Regions from separate parts of the Streptomyces sp. NEAU-sy36 genome, predicted to be linked through region 1. Evidence: riboswitches for the same ligand, from Rfam matches in the RefSeq annotation. Region 1 holds a riboswitch; the other holds the start of a gene.

Region 1 (5,365 bases):
CACGCTCCGCAGCGGCCGACGGCGGTGCCGGACGGCGGAGGGGCGGCGTCCATGACGTCCGAAGAGATCGGCTACCGGGGGCCCACGGCCTGTGCGGCGGCCGGCATCACCTATCGACAGCTCGACTACTGGGCGCGCACCGGCCTGGTCGAGCCGAGTGTGCGGCCCGCGTACGGCTCGGGCACCCAGCGTCTGTACAGCTTCCGGGACGTCGTGGTCCTGAAGATCGTCAAGCGGTTCCTGGACACCGGGGTCTCGCTGCAGAACATCCGCTCGGCGGTGCGGCACCTCAGGGAGCGCGGTTTCCGGGACCTGGAGCGGATGACGCTGATGAGCGACGGCGCCACCGTCTACGAGTGCGGTTCGCCGGACGAGGTCCACGCCCTGCTCCAGGGCGGCCAGGGCATCTTCGGGATCGCGGTCGGCGTGGTGTGGCGGGACGTGGAGAGCGCCCTGTCCCAGCTGCACGGCGAGCGGATCGACACCGGCGAGACCCTCGTCGGGCACAACCCGGCGGACGAGCTGGCGCGGCGCCGCAACCGGGCGGTCTGACCGGCCCCTTGCAGCACATGGGCATTGTCAGTGCCGTGGTGCAGCATCGGAGGTGTGAGAAACGCGCCCACGATCCTGCATCTCGACATGGATGCCTTCTACGCCTCGGTGGAGCAGGCGTCCAAGCCGAGCCTGCGCGGGAAGGCGGTCGTGGTGGGCGGGCTCGGGCCGCGCGGAGTGGTCGCCACCGCCTCCTACGAGGCACGGGTCTTCGGGGTGCACTCGGCGATGCCGATGGCGCAGGCGCGCCGGCTGGCGCCCAACGCCGCGTATCTGGTGCCGCGTTTCTCGCTCTACCGCGCGGTCAGCGACCAGGTGATGGCGCTGCTGCGGGAGCTGTCGCCGCTGGTGGAACCGCTGAGCCTGGACGAGGCGTTCGTGGACCTGGCGGCCGGGGGGACGGCGTGGGACGCGGAGTCGGCGCGGCGAACCGGCGTCCGACTGCGCGAGGACATCCGCGCGGCCACCGGGCTGGCCGGGTCGGTGGGGCTCGCCGCCTCCAAGATGCTCGCGAAGATCGCGTCCGAGGAGGCCAAGCCGGACGGGCTGGTGCTGATCGAGCCGGGCACCGAGCGGGCCCTGCTGGGACCTATGCCGGTGCGCACCCTGCCGGGGGTGGGGCCGGCCACCGGTGACCATCTGCGGCGGGCCGGCATCACCACGGTGGAGGAGCTGGCCGAGGCGGGCGAGGCCGAGCTCGTACGGCTGCTCGGCAAGGCACACGGACAGGCGCTGTACGCCATGGCCCTGGCCCGGGACGAGCGGCCGGTGGTGGCCGAGCGGGAGGCCAAGTCGGTGTCGGTCGAGGACACGTACGACGTGGACATCCACGACCGGCCGCGGATCGGGTTCGAGGTGCGGCGACTCGCCGACCGCTGTGTGGGGCGGCTGCGCGAGGCGGGGCTGTCCGGGCGGACGATCGTCCTGAAGGTGCGGCGGTACGACTTCTCGACGCTGACCCGCTCCGAGACGCTGCGGGGTCCCACGGACGACCCGGAGGTCGTCCGGGAGGCCGCCGGGCGGCTGCTGGACTCCGTGGACACCACGGGCGGGGTGCGACTGCTCGGGGTGGGCGTCACCGGGCTCGCCGACTACACCCAGGAGGACCTGTTCGCCCAGGCCGCGAAGCCGTCGCGGGAGGTGTCGCCCGAGGCGCCGGTGGCCGAGTCGGCGGCGGCGCCCGAGCCCGCCGCCCCGCACTGGCGGGCCGGCCAGGACGTACGGCACGACGAGTTCGGCCACGGGTGGGTGCAGGGCAGCGGCGTGGGCCGGGTGACGGTGCGGTTCGAGACCCCCCAGTCGGATCCGGGGCGGGTGCGGACGTTCCTCGTCACCGACCCCGCGCTGCGGCCGGCCGACCCCTTGCCCCTGGTGCCGGTGCCCGCCGGGCGGGGGCAGCCGTAGTCACGTCTCCTCTGAACCCGCCAGTTTGCCGAAGTCGTGGTCCGGGGCCGCCGCCGGCGGGGGCACGTCCAGGCCGTAGTGGTGGTAGAGCTGGAGTTCCTGTTCGGGGGAGAGGTGGCGGCCCACGCCGAAGTCGGGGGCGTCCTTGATCAGGGAACGGTCGAAGGGGACGTGCAGGGTGCCGTCGACGAGTTCACTGGGTTCCAGGGGGACGAAGGCGTCCCGGGAGAAGAGGCCGGTGCGTATGGCCGCCCACTCGGGCACGCCGGTCGCATCGTCCAGATACACCTCGTCGATCGTGCCGATCTTCGTGCCGGTGCGGTCGAAGGCCTTGCGGCCGATCAGGTTGCGCGGATCGATGTCGGTCTGCACGGTCCCTCTCCCTCCACGTGGTCGCAACTCATCCGTAAGCACTACGAAAGAGCACTTTCACCGCGGCGGCCACTTGAGGAACCGGCCGTTGACCTCGCTGGTAGGCTGATTGCGGCTGCTGACCCCGTGCGGGAGAGTCCTCCGACCACCTCGGAGGCGCCGAAGGAGCAAATCCTCCCCGGAATCTCTCAGGCTCACGTACCGCACGGACGAGGTCACTCTGGAAAGCAGGGCGGGTGTCGACGGCTTCCGCTCTCACCGACGGTGAAAGCCGGCGTCGCGAGGCGTCCGGTGAAGCTCTCAGGTTGAGATGACAGAGGGGGAGGCCGTCGGGGCACCCGCGCCGTGGTGCCCTTCGAAGGTCGCGTCAGACCAGGAGGCCTCCGCAATGACCGCCCAACGCATTCCGCTCTCCGAGCTCGAAGCGGGCATCCCCTTCGAACAGCGCCACATCGGCCCCGACCAGGAGGCGCGGGCCAAGATGCTCGCGCAGGTGGGCTACGGCTCCCTGGACGAGCTGACCGCCGCCGCGGTCCCGGATGTGATCAAGAACGCCGACGCGCTCGACCTGCCGGGCGCCCGCACCGAGGCCGAGGTGCTGGCCGAGCTGCGCTCGCTCGCCGACCGCAACCAGGTCCTCGGCTCCATGATCGGCCTGGGGTACCACGGCACCTTCACCCCGCCGGTCATCCTGCGCAACGTCATGGAGAACCCGTCCTGGTACACGGCCTACACGCCCTACCAGCCGGAGATCTCCCAGGGCCGTCTGGAGGCCCTGCTGAACTTCCAGACCATGGTCGCCGACCTGACCGGCCTGCCCACCTCGGGCGCCTCCCTGCTGGACGAGGGCACGGCCGCCGCCGAGGCCATGGCGCTGTCCCGGCGCATGGGCAAGAACAAGAAGGGCCTGTTCCTGGTCGACGCGGACGCACTGCCGCAGACCGTCGCCGTGATCCAGACCCGCGCCGAGCCGACCGGTGTCGAGGTCGTCGTCGCCGACCTCAGCGAGGGCATCCCGGCCGACATCGCCGCCCGGGACATCAACGGCGTGCTGGTCCAGTACCCGGGCGCCTCCGGTGCCGTACGCGACATCAAGCCGCTGATCGAGCAGGCCCACGAGCTGGGTGCCCTGGTCACCGTCGCCGCCGATCTGCTCGCCCTGACCCTGCTGACCTCTCCGGGTGAGCTGGGCGCGGACATCGCCGTCGGCACCACCCAGCGCTTCGGCGTCCCGATGGGCTTCGGCGGGCCGCACGCGGGCTACATGGCGGTGCACGAGAAGTTCGCCCGCAGCCTGCCCGGCCGCCTGGTCGGCGTGTCCGTCGACGCCGACGGCAACAAGGCCTACCGGCTGGCCCTGCAGACCCGCGAGCAGCACATCCGCCGCGAGAAGGCCACCAGCAACATCTGTACCGCGCAGGTGCTGCTCGCCGTCATGGCCGGCATGTACGCCGTCTACCACGGTCCCGAGGGCCTGCGGACGATCGCCCGGCGCACCCACCGGTACGCCGCGATCCTCGCCGAGGGCCTGCGGGCCGGCGGCGTGGACCTGGTGCACGGCGCGTTCTTCGACACCGTCACCGCGCGGGTGCCCGGCAAGGCCGCCGAGATCGTCGCCGCCGCCCGGGACAACGGCGTCAACCTGCGTCTGGTCGACGCCGACCACGTCTCCATGGCCTGCGACGAGACCACCACGCGGGCGCACCTGGCCACCGTCTGGTCCGCCTTCGGCGTCGAGGCCGACATCGAGGCGCTGGACGCGAGCGCCCCCGACGCGCTGCCCGAGGCCCTGCTGCGCGGCGACGACTACCTCACCCACCCGGTCTTCCACCAGCACCGCTCCGAGACCGCGATGCTGCGCTACCTGCGCAAGCTGGCCGACCGCGACTACGCGCTCGACCGCGGCATGATCCCGCTGGGCTCCTGCACCATGAAGCTCAACGCGACCACCGAGATGGAGCCGGTCACCTGGCCGGAGTTCGGCGCGCTGCACCCCTTCGCGCCCGCCGAGCAGGCCGAGGGCTACCTCACGCTCATCCGCGAGCTGGAGGACCGCCTGGCCGAGGTCACCGGCTACGACAAGGTCTCCCTCCAGCCGAACGCCGGCTCCCAGGGCGAGCTGGCCGGTCTGCTGGCGGTCCGCGGCTACCACCGCGCCAACGGCGACGAGGGCCGCACGGTCTGCCTCATCCCGTCCTCCGCGCACGGCACGAACGCCGCCAGCGCCGCGATGGCCGGCATGAAGGTCGTCGTCGTCAAGACCGCCGAGGACGGCGAGATCGACGTCGAGGACCTGCGGGCCAAGATCGAGCGGTACCGCGACGAGCTGGCGGTGCTGATGATCACCTACCCGTCCACGCACGGTGTGTTCGAGGAGCACGTCGCCGACATCTGCGCCCGGGTGCACGAGGCCGGCGGCCAGGTGTACGTCGACGGCGCCAACCTCAACGCGCTGGTCGGCCTCGCCAAGCCGGGCCACTTCGGCGGCGACGTCTCGCACCTCAACCTGCACAAGACCTTCTGCATCCCGCACGGCGGCGGCGGTCCCGGCGTCGGCCCGGTGGCGGTCCGCTCGCACCTGGCGCCGTACCTGCCCAACCACCCGCTGCAGCCGGCGGCGGGCCCGGAGACGGGCGTCGGTCCCATTTCGGCGGCGCCGTGGGGCTCGGCGGGCATCCTGCCGATCTCCTGGGCGTACGTCCGCCTGATGGGCGGCGAGGGCCTCAAGCGGGCCACCCAGGTGGCCGTGCTGTCCGCCAACTACATCGCCAAGCGCCTGGAGCCGCACTACCCGGTGCTCTACACCGGCCCCGGCGGCCTGGTCGCGCACGAGTGCATCATCGACCTGCGCCCGCTGACCAAGGCGACCGGCGTGAGCGTGGACGACGTGGCCAAGCGCCTGATCGACTACGGCTTCCACGCGCCGACCATGTCGTTCCCGGTGGCCGGCACGCTGATGATCGAGCCCACCGAGTCCGAGGACATCACCGAGCTGGACCGGTTCTGCGACGCGATGATCGCGATTCGCGCGGAGATC
Region 2 (5,365 bases), 4.4 Mb from region 1:
TGGCCGACAGTTCCTGGGCGGAGGTCACACAGGGGGCGTAGTGGAAGCCGTCGACCTCCATGTTCCCGTACTGGGCGTCCGGGGAGCCGGCCTGGCCGTGCCACAGAAGCATCCAGATCTGGCCGGCGGAGGGGGTGGCGAGGGCGCGGAGGAGGGCCTCGTAGGCGTCGTAGCGTCCGGGCGTGACGTGGCGCAGCGTGTGTTCGACGCTTCCGCTGTGGGTGGCGCTCACCTTGTCATGCCCTTCTTTTTCATCATGCCCCGCGTGTGGGGACAGCTTATGCGCCGATGAGCTCCGGCCCCGTTGTCCGTACGCGGGTGCCCGGCCTACCGAACGTAGAAGGGTCGGACGCTTGACTTCAGCCACTCGGCGACCGGGTCGTCCGTGACGTCGAGGAGGATCAGGTTGACCGGCCACCGGACCGGGACCCGGCCGAGGGCGCGGCCCAGGGCCTCCAGCGGGGCGGCGCGGAAGTCCCCCTCCCACTGGGAGAGTTCGACACCGACGAACATGACCGGGTCGGCCGTCTCGATGGCGGCCAGGCAGCGGCGGGCGGTGAGCACCACGCCGGTCGCGGCGAACTCGGCGGACGCGGCGGAGAAGAAGTCGACCGGGTCGTCCTGCCAGTCGGGCTCGAAGAGGCGGACGCGGCCGCCGCCCGCCGGGCCGTCCAGCGGGGTGGCGCCGGCGCGGCACAGCTCGGCCACGGCCTCGGGCGGCAGCGGGATGCCGACCGTGCCGCCGGGGTTGACCGCGATGCCGGCCTGCGGGGGCAGTCCGCGGGCGAACTCCACGGCCGGGGCGATGGTGTACGCCATGTGGGAGCCGGTCGCCTGGCGCAGCTGCTCCTCGGAGCTGAACACCGGGACGTACGCCTGGCCGCCGATCTCCAGGCCGGGCAGGTCCAGCGGGCCGCTGCCCGGACCGCCGCCGTTGGGCAGCGGCACCCAGAGAAAGCTGCGGCCGAGGACCTCGATGATCCGGCCGCCCGCCGCGGGTATGCCGAGGGAGGCCGACAGCACCTCCTCCAGTTCGTTGCCGGGCCAACCGCCGTGCGGGTGGGGGTGCGTCTGTGCCGGGAAGTCAGCGGGAATGTCCGCCGGGAAGTCCATCTGCCTACCGCCTGCTGGGAACCACTGCTGTGACCACGAAGGCTATCGGGTGACGGTGACGAAGCCGCTACCCCGTGAACACGATCCGCTGTATCGCGTCCGCCGCGGGCCGGTCCAGCAGCACCGCGGAGCCGCAGCCCGCGGGCAGCTCGCCGCGCTGCACCGCGCCGAGCAGCCGGGCCGTGGTGCGGCGGTGGCGGGCGAAGGCGTACCCGGAGACGCCGCGGCCGCGCTCGCGCTGGCCAGCGCGGGCCGTCTGCTCGGGCACGTCCAGCAGGACCAGGTGCAGGGTGCCGCCGGCGCGCCGGGCCGAGCGGGCGAGCCAGGCGCGCACCCAGGGCTGGGTGCCGCAGTCGTGCACCACCACCGGCTGCCCCGTGCGCAGGGCGCGGCGCAGCGCGAGGTAGTGGGCGGCGCGCACCAGGGGGCGGTAGAGGGCGTACGGCAGGCAGCGGGGCAGCCGGGCGGCGAAGCGCTCGCGGGTGTCCTGGGAGTCGACGCGGCGGCCGGTGACCGCGCGGCGCATCAGCGTGGACTTGCCGCTGCCGGGCAGTCCGCTGAGAACCACGAGGTCGCGCGGGCCGAAACGCAGGGTGCGGGGCGCGTGGTCCGCCCGCTCGCGCAGGTCCCACGCCCGTGTCCGGTCCGCCATGCCCGCCCCCTCGTCCCCTGGCCCGGGTCGGCTCCCCCGCCCCCGGCCGGCCGCCCCGGTCTGTTCTCTGCCCGCCGGCGGTAAAGAGAAGGTAATGGAGCCCGTGCGACGGGCGGGTGCGCGCGCTGCCACGGGCCGGTCACGGATACGGGCCCTGACGGGCACGGGTGCGACGTGCAATGATGTGGCCGCCAACTGCATACCGGCCGCTTGAATCCGCGCGGGAGAGTCCCCAGCCGTCTGCGCTGGGGCGCCGAAGGAGCAAGTCCCTCCCTTGAATCTCTCAGGCCCCGTTACCGCGCGGGCGAGGCACATCTGAAAAGCGGGTCGCTGTGACAGTGGCTCCACCCAAGGTGCAAGCCGTGGTCGCCCCCGTGGCGGTCCCGGCGAACCTCTCAGGTTCCGATGACAGATGGGGAGGAACGTTCCTCGCCCCATCCCTGTTGCCCTGGGAGACGACCGACCGATGAGCAGTACCGAACTCCGACACACCGCGCTGGACGCCGTGCACCGCTCGCTCGGTGCGACGATGACCGACTTCGCGGGCTGGGACATGCCCCTGCGCTACGGCTCCGAGCGCGACGAGCACGTGGCCGTACGCACCAAGGCGGGTCTGTTCGACCTCTCCCACATGGGCGAGATCACCGTCACCGGCGCCGGGGCGGCCGCCTTCCTGAACCACGCCCTGGTCGGCAACATCGCCTCCGTCGGCGTCGGCCGCGCCCGCTACACCATGATCTGCCAGGCCGACGGCGGCATCCTGGACGACCTGATCGTCTACCGGCTCGCCGAGACCGAGTACATGGTCGTCGCCAACGCCTCCAACGCCCAGGTGGTCCTGGACGCGCTGACCGAGCGCGCGGCGGGCTTCGACGCCGAGGTCCGCGACGACCGGGACGCCTACGCCCTGATCGCCGTGCAGGGCCCCGAGTCCCCCGGCATCCTCAAGTCGCTCACCGACGCCGACCTGGACGGCCTGAAGTACTACGCCGGGCTGCCCGGCACGGTCGCCGGCGTCCCCGCGCTGATCGCCCGCACCGGTTACACCGGCGAGGACGGCTTCGAGCTGTTCGTGAAGCCCGAGCACGCCGTCGAGCTGTGGCAGGCGCTGACCAAGGCCGGCGAGGGCGCCGGTCTGGTGCCGTGCGGCCTGTCCTGCCGCGACACGCTGCGCCTGGAGGCGGGCATGCCGCTGTACGGGCACGAGCTGACCACCGCCCTGACCCCCTTCGACGCCGGGCTCGGCCGCGTGGTCAAGTTCGAGAAGGACGGCGACTTCGTCGGGCGCGCGGCGCTCACCGAGGCAGCCGCCCGCGCCGAGCAGAACCCCCCGCGCGTCCTCGTCGGCCTGGTCGCCGAGGGCCGCCGCGTCCCGCGCGCCGGGTACGCGGTGGTCGCCGGCGGCCAGGTGATCGGCGAGGTCACCTCCGGCGCCCCCTCCCCCACCCTGGGCAAGCCGATCGCCATGGCCTACGTCGACGCGGCGCACGCGGCGCCGGGCACCGAGGGCGTCGGCGTGGACATCCGCGGCAACCACGAGCCCTACGAGGTCGTGGCGCTGCCGTTCTACAAGCGCCGGAAGTAGCCGGCGAGCGCGGTCCCGCCCCCGCCCGGCCCCGGGCGGGCACGTGACCCTGCGCACATTCACCCGCCCAGCGGCGGTCCCCGCACTCCCCCCGTCATCAGCACTCCCGCGCGTACAGGAGAATTCAGGCCATGAGCAACCCCCAGCAGCTGCGTTACAGCAAGGAGCACGAGTGGCTGTCGGGCGCCGACGAGGACGGCGTCTCGACGATCGGCATCACCGAGTTCGCGGCCAACGCGCTCGGCGATGTGGTCTACGCCCAGCTCCCGGCCGTCGGCGACACCGTGACCGCGGGCGAGACCTGCGGTGAGCTGGAGTCCACCAAGTCGGTCTCCGACCTGTACTCCCCCGTCACCGGCGAGGTCACCGCGATCAACGAGAACGTCGTGGACGACCCGTCGCTCGTGAACTCCGAGCCCTTCGAGGGCGGCTGGCTGTTCAAGGTCCGCGTTTCCGAGGAGCCGCAGGACCTGTTCTCCGCCGCCGAGTACGACGCCCACATCGCCGGCTGAGGAGTCGTAGCCCCATGACTGTCCTGAACACGCCCCTGCACGAGCTGGACCCGGAGGTCGCGGCCGCGGTCGACGCCGAGCTGCTGCGCCAGCAGTCCACGCTGGAGATGATCGCGTCCGAGAACTTCGCGCCGCTCGCGGTGATGGAGGCGCAGGGCTCGGTCCTCACCAACAAGTACGCCGAGGGCTACCCGGGCCGCCGCTACTACGGCGGCTGCGAGCACGTCGACGTCACCGAGCAGATCGCCATCGACCGGATCAAGGAGCTGTTCGGCGCCGAGTACGCCAATGTGCAGCCCCACTCCGGCGCCTCCGCCAACCAGGCGGCCCTGTTCGCGCTGGCCCAGCCCGGGGACACCATCCTCGGCCTGGACCTGGCGCACGGCGGCCACCTCACCCACGGGATGCGGCTGAACTTCTCCGGCAAGCAGTTCAACGTGGTCGCGTACCACGTGGACGAGGAGACCGGCCTGGTCGACATGGCCGAGGTCGAGAAGCTCGCCAAGGAGCACCGCCCCAAGGTGATCATCGCCGGCTGGTCGGCGTACCCGCGGCAGCTGGACTTCGCCGCGTTCCGCCGGATCGCCGACGAGGTCGAGGCCTACCTGTGGGTCGACATGGCGCATTTCGCGGGCCTGGTCGCGGCGGGTCTGCACGCCAACCCGGTCGAGCACGCGGACGTGGTCACCTCCACGACCCACAAGACCCTGGGCGGCCCGCGCGGCGGCATCATCCTCGCGAAGAAGGAGTTCGCGAAGAAGCTGAACTCCTCCGTCTTCCCGGGCTTCCAGGGCGGCCCCCTGGAGCACGTGATCGCGGCCAAGGCGGTCTCCTTCAAGGTCGCCGCCTCGGAGGACTTCAAGGAGCGCCAGCGCCGTACGGTGGAGGGTGCCCGCATCCTCGCCGAGCGCCTGACGGCCGACGACGCCCGCGCGGCCGGGGTGAACGTGCTGTCCGGCGGCACGGACGTGCACCTGATCCTGGTGGACCTGCGCGCCTCCGAGCTGGACGGGCAGCAGGCCGAGGACCGCCTCCACGAGGTGGGCATCACGGTCAACCGCAACGCGGTCCCGAACGACCCGCGGCCCCCGATGGTCACCTCGGGTCTGCGGATCGGCACGCCCGCCCTCGCCACCCGCGGCTTCACGGCCGAGGACTTCGCCGAGGTCGCGGACGTGATCGCCGAGGCGCTCAAGCCGTCCTACGACGCGGAGTCCCTCAAGGCCCGGGTGAAGGCCCTGGCCGACAAGCACCCGCTTTACCCGGGTCTGAGCAAGTAAGTCACCTGGCGGGGCACTCGACGAGGAGTGCCCCGCCACTGCCCCAAGGAGTGACCGTGGCCATCTCGGTCTTCGACCTGTTCTCGATCGGCATCGGTCCGTCCAGTTCCCACACGGTGGGCCCGATGCGCGCGGCGCGGATGTTCGCCCGCCGGCTGCGCAACGAGGGACTGCTGGAGTCGGTCGCCGCCCTGCGCTGCGAGCTGTACGGCTCGCTCGGCGC

The links. Region 1 has a riboswitch for glycine ahead of gcvP (aminomethyl-transferring glycine dehydrogenase). Riboswitches for the same ligand answer to the same signal wherever they lie in the genome.
Region 2: linked by a shared signal. The riboswitch ahead of gcvT (glycine cleavage system aminomethyltransferase GcvT) and the one ahead of gcvP (aminomethyl-transferring glycine dehydrogenase) in region 1 are both predicted to bind glycine.

What each region holds. Positions count from the first base shown of each region.
Region 1 is NZ_CP058977.1:2,500,610-2,505,974, forward strand. Features, by position in the region: gene HZZ00_RS11530 (MerR family transcriptional regulator) at 1-552, shown strand, start outside; partial or broken gene HZZ00_RS11535 (DNA polymerase IV) at 607-2,035, shown strand; gene HZZ00_RS11540 (PRC-barrel domain-containing protein) at 1,957-2,328, opposite strand; glycine riboswitch at 2,448-2,542, shown strand; gene gcvP (aminomethyl-transferring glycine dehydrogenase) at 2,717-5,365, shown strand, end outside.
Region 2 is NZ_CP058977.1:6,868,623-6,873,987, forward strand. Features, by position in the region: gene HZZ00_RS29880 (enhanced serine sensitivity protein SseB C-terminal domain-containing protein) at 1-232, opposite strand, end outside; gene HZZ00_RS29885 (enhanced serine sensitivity protein SseB) at 328-1,113, opposite strand; gene HZZ00_RS29890 (AAA family ATPase) at 1,181-1,765, opposite strand; glycine riboswitch at 1,977-2,074, shown strand; gene gcvT (glycine cleavage system aminomethyltransferase GcvT) at 2,232-3,350, shown strand; gene gcvH (glycine cleavage system protein GcvH) at 3,482-3,862, shown strand; gene glyA (serine hydroxymethyltransferase) at 3,877-5,142, shown strand; gene HZZ00_RS29910 (L-serine ammonia-lyase) at 5,199-5,365, shown strand, end outside.